Regions from separate parts of the Stenotrophomonas sp. KH_052 genome, predicted to be linked through region 1. Evidence: predicted binding sites of a transcription regulator. Region 1 holds the regulator's gene; the other holds the start of a gene.
What was found. Region 1 encodes HrcA, which represses chaperone genes, less so after heat shock. Its sites were predicted from a motif close to TTNGCACTCNNNNNNNNNGAGTGCNAA; they were not measured.

Region 1 (3,581 bases):
TCGGTGACCTTCTCACCGAGGAAGTCCTCGGCGGTCTTCTTCATCTTCTCCAGCACCTTGGCCGAGATTTCCTGCGGCGCCATCTTCTTGGCATCGCTGGTGGCCACCCAGGCATCGCCATTGTCATGGGCCAGGATGCTGTACGGGACGTGCGCGATGTCCTTCTGCACTTCGGCGTCGGTGAACTTGCGGCCGATCAGGCGCTTCACCGCGTAGAAGGTGTTCTTGGGGTTGGTGACGGCCTGGCGCTTGGCCGAGGCGCCCACCAGGACTTCGCCGTCCTTGGTGTAGGCGACGATCGACGGGGTGGTGCGATCGCCTTCCGAATTTTCGATGACGCGGGCCTTGCCGCCGTCCATGATCGCCACGCACGAGTTGGTGGTGCCGAGGTCGATACCAATGATCTTGCCCATGGGGGAGACTCCTTGAAGGATGTTGTTTTTGTCAGTCCGGCCGTTCGGCCGGTGGATGAATGGGATGTGGGGGAGGCTCGTGGAACATTCAAGCCATCCCCCGAACGCTGTGTTTCCGGTTGTCCGGCGCGTTCAGCGTCGGGTCGGGCGCGGTTCGTGCCCGCCTCCCGGCGCCGCGGGGGTCAGTCAGCCGCCACCACCACCAGCGCCGGCCGCAGCAGGCGCTCGTTGAGCAGGTAGCCCTTCTGGAACACGGTCACCACGCTGCCCGGGGCGGCACCCGGAGTCGGCACCTGGCTGATGGCCTGGTGATGCTCCGGATTGAACGGCTGGCCGGTCGGGTCCAGCAGGACCAGGCCGTTGTCGCCGGCGACCTTCAGCAGCTGCCGGTAGGTCAGCTCCAGGCCTTCACGCAGCGGATGGGCATCATCGCCGGCGGCCTTCAGGCCGGCATCCAGGCTGTCGAACACCGGCAGCAGCTCGCCCAGCAGCTTCTCGTTGGCGAACTTGCGGGCCTGCTCGATGTCGCGGGCAACGCGCTTGCGCTGGTTCTCGAGGTCGGCGCGTTCGCGCAATACATCGGCCTTGACCTGCTCAAGCTCGGCGCGCAGGCGCTCCACTTCGTCGTTCGCGCCGGCGGCGGCGGCCGCATCGGCGGCACTCTGCTGGGATTCGATATCTGGATGTTCGTGGTTCATGTCTGGGTCCCTGGCGGTCAATCTCCGCCTCCACCCACCCTAGTGTGGGCGGGATGCTGCGTTTCAAGCGTCGGATGTTCCGGGAGTACGCCCGGCCGGTGAAAAGGCCGCGCCGAGCACATCGGCGGTGGCCTGGACCAGCGGGATCATGCGGTCGTAGGCCATCCGCTTGGGCCCGATCACGCCCAGCACGCCCAGCACCTGGCCATTGGCGGTGTATGGGGCGGTGACCAGCGAGACGCCCTGCAGCGGCATCATCCCTGTCTCCTCACCGATGAAGATGCGCACGCCCGGGGCCTGGATGGTGCGCTCCAGCAGCTGCAGGATCTCGCGTTTGCTGGAAAACAGCTCGAACAGCTCACGCAGTCGCTCCAGGTCGGACAGGTCCTGTACTCCCATCAGCCGGGTCTGGCCGGCCACCAGCATGTCGTCGGCCGGCGGCTGCAGGGCCTGCTCGGCCAGCTCGATGCTGTGCGCCAGCAGCTGCTCCAGCTCCGAGCGGGCGTCGCGCAGCTCCAGCAGCAGGCGGGTACGGATCTCGGCCATTGGCAGGCCGGCGAAATGGGCATTGAGGTAGTTGGCGACCTGCTCCAGCTGGCCTGGCGCGAAGTCCTGACGGGTCTCGATGACCCGGTTCTGCACCTCGTTGTCGGCGAACACCAGGATCGCCAGCACCCGGCGTCCGTCCAGCGCCACGAAATCGATCTGGCGGAAGGCGAACTGCTCGCGTCGTGGCGCGCTGACCACGCCGACGAAATGGCTCATCGCCGACAGCAGTTCCGAGGCGCTGCCGAGCAGGGCCTGGGTGCTGCCGCCGCCCGCCAGCTCCTGACGCAGGCGGGCCAGCTCGCCCTCACCCGGTGGCTGCATCTGCAGCAGGCTGTCGACGAACACCCGGTAGCCATGCGCGGTCGGGACACGCCCGGCCGAGGTATGCGGCGACGCCAGCAGCCCCAGGTCTTCGAGGTCGCCAAGGATGTTGCGGATGGTGGCCGGGCTGACCTCCAGGCCGGCCACGCGCGCCAGCGTCTGCGAGCCGACCGGCTCGCCGTCCTGGATGTAACGCGCGATCAGCGTGCGCAGCAGATGGCGCGCACGCGGGGCAAGCTGGTCGGGAGAACCGTGCATGGAATCAACCTGTGAGACACGGACACTAGATAATGGCGGCGCATCACCTTGGCAAGTCATTGGACCTCCCTCGCCCACGTGCTAGCGTTGCGCGGCTGCTGATACCCCTTACCCATGCTCAGACATCTTTCGATCAAGGATTTTGCCGTCGTCCGCGCCACCGAACTGGAGTTCGGGCCCGGCATGACGGTCGTTTCAGGCGAGACCGGCGCCGGCAAGTCGCTGATGGTCGACGCCCTGGGCTTCCTGTCCGGCCTGCGCGCCGACAGTGGCGTGGTCCGCCACGGTGCCGCGCGCGCCGAGCTTTCCGCCGAATTCGCGCTGGACCAGCTGCAGGCCGCGCGCCAATGGCTGGCCGACAACGAGCTGGACGATGAGGAACAGTGCCAGCTGCGGCGGGTGATCCGCGCCGATGGCGGTTCACGTTCGTGGATCAACGGCCGCCCGGTGACGCTGGCACAGCTGGCAGACCTGGCCGGATTGCTGGTCGAAATCCATGGCCAGCATGAGCAGCAGGCCCTGCTGACGCGTCCGTCGCAGCTGGCCCTGCTCGACGCCTATGCCGGCAACGAGGACGAGCGCCGCCAGGTGCGCCGTGCCGCTGCCGCCTGGCAGACGCTGGTCGACGAATCACTTGCCCTGTCGCAACAGGGCGACGTCAGTGACCGTATCGGCTTCCTTGAACACCAGCTGCGCGAGCTCGACCGCGAGGACCTTGAGCCGGAGTCGATCGCCGCACTCGGCGCCAGCCACCGCCGCCAGGCCCATGCCAGCGCGTTGCTGAGTGCCTGCCAGGCCGCCAGCAACCAGCTCAACGGCGACGACGGCAGTTCCGCGCTGGACCTGCTGCAACAGGTCCGCCACGAGCTGTCGCGGCTGATCGAGCACGACCCGCGCCTGGGCGAGGTGGACGGCCTGATCGAGAACGCCTCGATCCAGCTGCACGAAGCCCTGTCGCTGCTGGACCGGGTGCACGACGACCTCGACGCCGACCCCGAACAGTTCGAGGAGAACGAGCGCCGCCTCGGCCGACTGCACGACCTGGCCCGCAAGCACCGCGTGCCGATGGACGAGCTCGGCGCGCAGCGCGAGCGCATGCATGCCGAAGTGGAACAGCTGCGCGGCGCCGACGAGCGCCTGCAGCGCCTGGCCGGCGAGATCGACAAGGCCGTCGCCGCCTGGCGCGTACAGGCCGACGTGCTGTCCGCCAGCCGCCGCAGCGCTGCTGCCGAACTGTCGGCCACCACCACCGGCATCATTGCCGAGCTGGGCATGGGCGGCGGCCAGTTCCTGATCGAGCTGGAGCCGCAGGACGCCGGCAAGCCCGATCCGCAGGGTGCCG
Region 2 (3,581 bases), 2.4 Mb from region 1:
CGCTGTTGTTCGGATCCTCGTCGGCGATCTCCAGGATGGTCCAGGTGCTGGTGCCCGAGCCGCTGTACGGGTAGGCGGTGTGGCCCTTGATGGTGGCGTGCAGCGAGCAGCGCAGCTGGCTGGGGCTGCTGGTGTTGACCTTGGAGTAGTAACCGGCCGGCACGCCCGGGTTGCCCGGGTCCGGATTGCCACCGGTGCTGGCCACGGTGAAGGCGATGCGGCTGTCGGCGGCCGGGTGTGCGCCCTGCAGGTCGGTGATGCGCGCGGCGCGGATGTCGAAGCGGCAGGCTTCACCGGCCACCAGTGCAGTGTTGGTGGACAGCTTCACGCTGCGGCCGCTGGACGGGAAGGTCAGCGGCACGCTGCCGGAAGTGCCGCAGCTCAGGGCGAACGCGCCGCTGGCCAGGTTCACGGTCTCGCTGAACACCACTTCCAGGTCGGCGGCGGCGGGGAAGGTGCTGCTGCCCTGGGCCGGGGTGGTGGTGGACACCGACGGCGGCGTGTTCGGGCCCGGGGTGCCGCCACCGCTGAAGGTCTGGCCGTTGTTGCAGCTGCCGAAGGTCTGCCTGGCCGACTCGGCCCAGGTGAAGTGGGCGTACTGGCTGCCACTGCCGGTCAGCTGCAGCGAGGTGCCCGGGGCCGTGCTGTTGGTCTCGGCCACCGGAATGTTCTGGCTGGTCATGCCGGCCGCGGGGCCGCCGGACGCGGTGATGGCGCCCTCGTAGCTGAGGAACTGGACCACCTTGCCGCTGGCGTCGACCAGGGCAATGCCATCGTTCGGGCCGTTCTGCAGGCCGTTGGTCGGGTAGGTGACCACGGCGATGCTGGCGCTGCCGCAGCCTGCAGCGGTACCGGCAGGCACGGGGTTGTTGGCGTAGACCACGGCCGCCGACGGATTGCTGCCGTTGTAGAGGTACAGGCGGTAGCCGGACAGATCCTCACCGGCTGTGGCCACGACCTCGATCGCTTCGCCGACGTCGCCGGCGGCGGTGCTGTCGTCGTAGTGCAGTTCGTTGATGAAGACCTCGGCCTGGGCCGGCGCGGCGGCCAGTGCAAGCAGGCAGGCAGCGGCAAGCGGGGACAGCAATCGCATCGACTACTCCTTGTGATTGGGAATGCGCGGCCGAGCCTAAGGCCGATCCAGTGACACTTTGTCGTAAATGAACGTCAGATATCTGACAGTGGGACATTGGTCACCAAATGTCACCTATTCCCCCCTTGGCTTGCGGCGCTGCATCCCTATACAGGCGTCCACGCAGGGAAGGAGGTTTCCGGGCCCGGAGAAAAATTTCGGGATCGGCCCTTGAAAGGCCTGTGGAGGTCTCCATCTCTGTCGTGCTCCCGACTTGTCGGGCTTTTTCACGCGCGTTGCTGGCACTCGCCTGGTGTGACTGCTAACATCGCCGGACTTTTTTAGACCAATCAATAACTTAAGAGGTCTCTCATGAGCATCAAGCCGCTGCACGACCGCGTTGTGGTCAAGCCGATCGAAGCCGACGAAATCTCCGCCGGTGGCATCGTCATTCCGGATTCGGCCAAGGAAAAGTCCACCAAGGGTGAAGTCGTGGCCGTGGGCCCGGGCAAGCCGCTGGACAACGGCAGCGTGCGTGCGCCGTCCCTGAAGGTTGGTGACAAGGTCATCTACGGCCAGTACGCCGGCAGCTCGTACAAGAGCGAAGGCGTCGAGTACAAGGTCCTGCGCGAAGACGACGTGCTCGCCGTCATCGGCTGAGCCTCGGCGCGACCTGCTTTTCTGTAAGACATCCCTTTTCGTCGCCGGGCCCGGCCCGGCGCAAACATCGAGGTAATCGCAATGGCTGCCAAGGATATTCGTTTCGGTGAAGACGCCCGTTCGCGCATGGTGCGCGGCGTCAACGTTCTCGCCAATGCCGTCAAGGCCACCCTGGGCCCGAAGGGCCGCAACGTCGTGCTGGAAAAGAGCTTCGGCGCTCCGACCATCACCAAGGACGGCGTCTCCGTCGCCAAGGAAATCGAACTGGCTGACAAGTTCGAGAACATGGGCGCGCAGATGGTGAAGGAAGTTGCTTCCCGCACCAACGACGACGCTGGCGACGGCACCACCACCGCCACCGTGCTGGCCCAGGCCCTGATCCGCGAAGGTGCCAAGGCTGTTGCCGCCGGCATGAACCCGATGGACCTCAAGCGCGGTATCGACAAGGCCGTCGTGGCCGCCGTCAACGAGCTGAAGAGCATCTCCAAGCCGACCGCTGACGACAAGGCGATCGCCCAGGTCGGCACCATCTCGGCCAACTCGGACGAGTCGATCGGCCAGATCATCGCTGACGCGATGAAGGAAGTCGGCAAGGAAGGCGTGATCACCGTTGAAGAGGGCTCGGGCCTGGACAACGAGCTGGACGTGGTCAAGGGCATGCAGTTCGACCGCGGCTACCTGTCCCCGTACTTCATCAACAACCAGCAGTCGCAGACCGCTGATCTGGATGACCCGTTCATCCTGCTGCACGACAAGAAGATCTCCAACGTCCGTGACCTGCTGCCGGTGCTGGAAGGCGTCGCCAAGGCCGGCAAGCCGCTGCTGATCGTCGCTGAAGAAGTCGAAGGCGAAGCGCTGGCGACCCTGGTGGTCAACACCATCCGTGGCATCGTCAAGGTCGTGGCCGTCAAGGCTCCGGGCTTCGGCGACCGTCGCAAGGCGATGCTGGAAGACATGGCCGTGCTGACCGGCGGCACCGTGATCTCCGAAGAAGTGGGCCTGTCGCTGGAAAAGGCCACCATCAAGGATCTCGGCCGCGCCAAGAAGGTGCAGGTCTCCAAGGAAAACACCACCATCATCGATGGCGTGGGTGACAAGGCTGCGGTCGATTCGCGCGTTGCGCAGATCAAGACCCAGATCCAGGACACCTCCTCGGATTACGACCGCGAGAAGCTGCAGGAACGCGTGGCCAAGCTGGCCGGCGGCGTTGCCGTGATCAAGGTCGGTGCCTCGACCGAAATCGAAATGAAGGAAAAGAAGGACCGCGTCGACGACGCCCTGCACGCCACCCGTGCAGCCGTTGAAGAAGGCGTGGTCCCGGGCGGCGGCGTTGCCCTGGTCCGTGCGGTCTCCGCGCTGGCTGGTCTGAAGGGTGCCAACGAAGACCAGAACCACGGCATCCAGATCGCCCTGCGCGCGATGGAAGCCCCGCTGCGCGAGATCGTCGCCAACGCCGGCGAAGAGCCGTCGGTCATCGTCAACAAGGTCAAGGAAGGCACCGGCAGCTTCGGCTACAACGCCGCCACCGGCGAGTTCGGTGACATGCTGCAGTTCGGCATCCTGGACCCGACCAAGGTGACCCGTTCGGCGCTGCAGAACGCAGCTTCGATCGCTGGCCTGATGATCACCACCGAAGCCATGGTTGCCGAAGCTCCGAAGAAGGACGAGCCGGCCATGGGTGGCGCCGGTGGCATGGGCGGCATGGGTGGCATGGGCGGCATGGACTTCTAAGGTCCGCGCCTGCACCGGTAGCTGCCGACCCTGGTCGGCACGCTTCCCTGCTGCACTGAAGAACCCCGCCGCAAGGCGGGGTTTTTCGTTGCCAGGTTGCCGCCACGGCAGCGCATCG

Region 2: AC3ITW_RS19905 (co-chaperone GroES) is a predicted target of HrcA. The motif match lies at 1,372-1,398, and genes of this name have one in related genera.

What each region holds. Positions count from the first base shown of each region.
Region 1 covers NZ_CM174475.1:1,846,723-1,850,303, reverse strand. Annotated here, with positions in the region: gene dnaK (molecular chaperone DnaK) at 1-413, opposite strand, end outside; gene grpE (nucleotide exchange factor GrpE) at 596-1,111, opposite strand; gene hrcA (heat-inducible transcriptional repressor HrcA) at 1,175-2,239, opposite strand; gene recN (DNA repair protein RecN) at 2,354-3,581, shown strand, end outside.
Region 2 covers NZ_CM174475.1:4,351,634-4,355,214, reverse strand. Annotated here, with positions in the region: gene AC3ITW_RS19910 (endonuclease) at 1-1,093, opposite strand, end outside; gene AC3ITW_RS19905 (co-chaperone GroES) at 1,445-1,732, shown strand; gene groL (chaperonin GroEL) at 1,814-3,463, shown strand.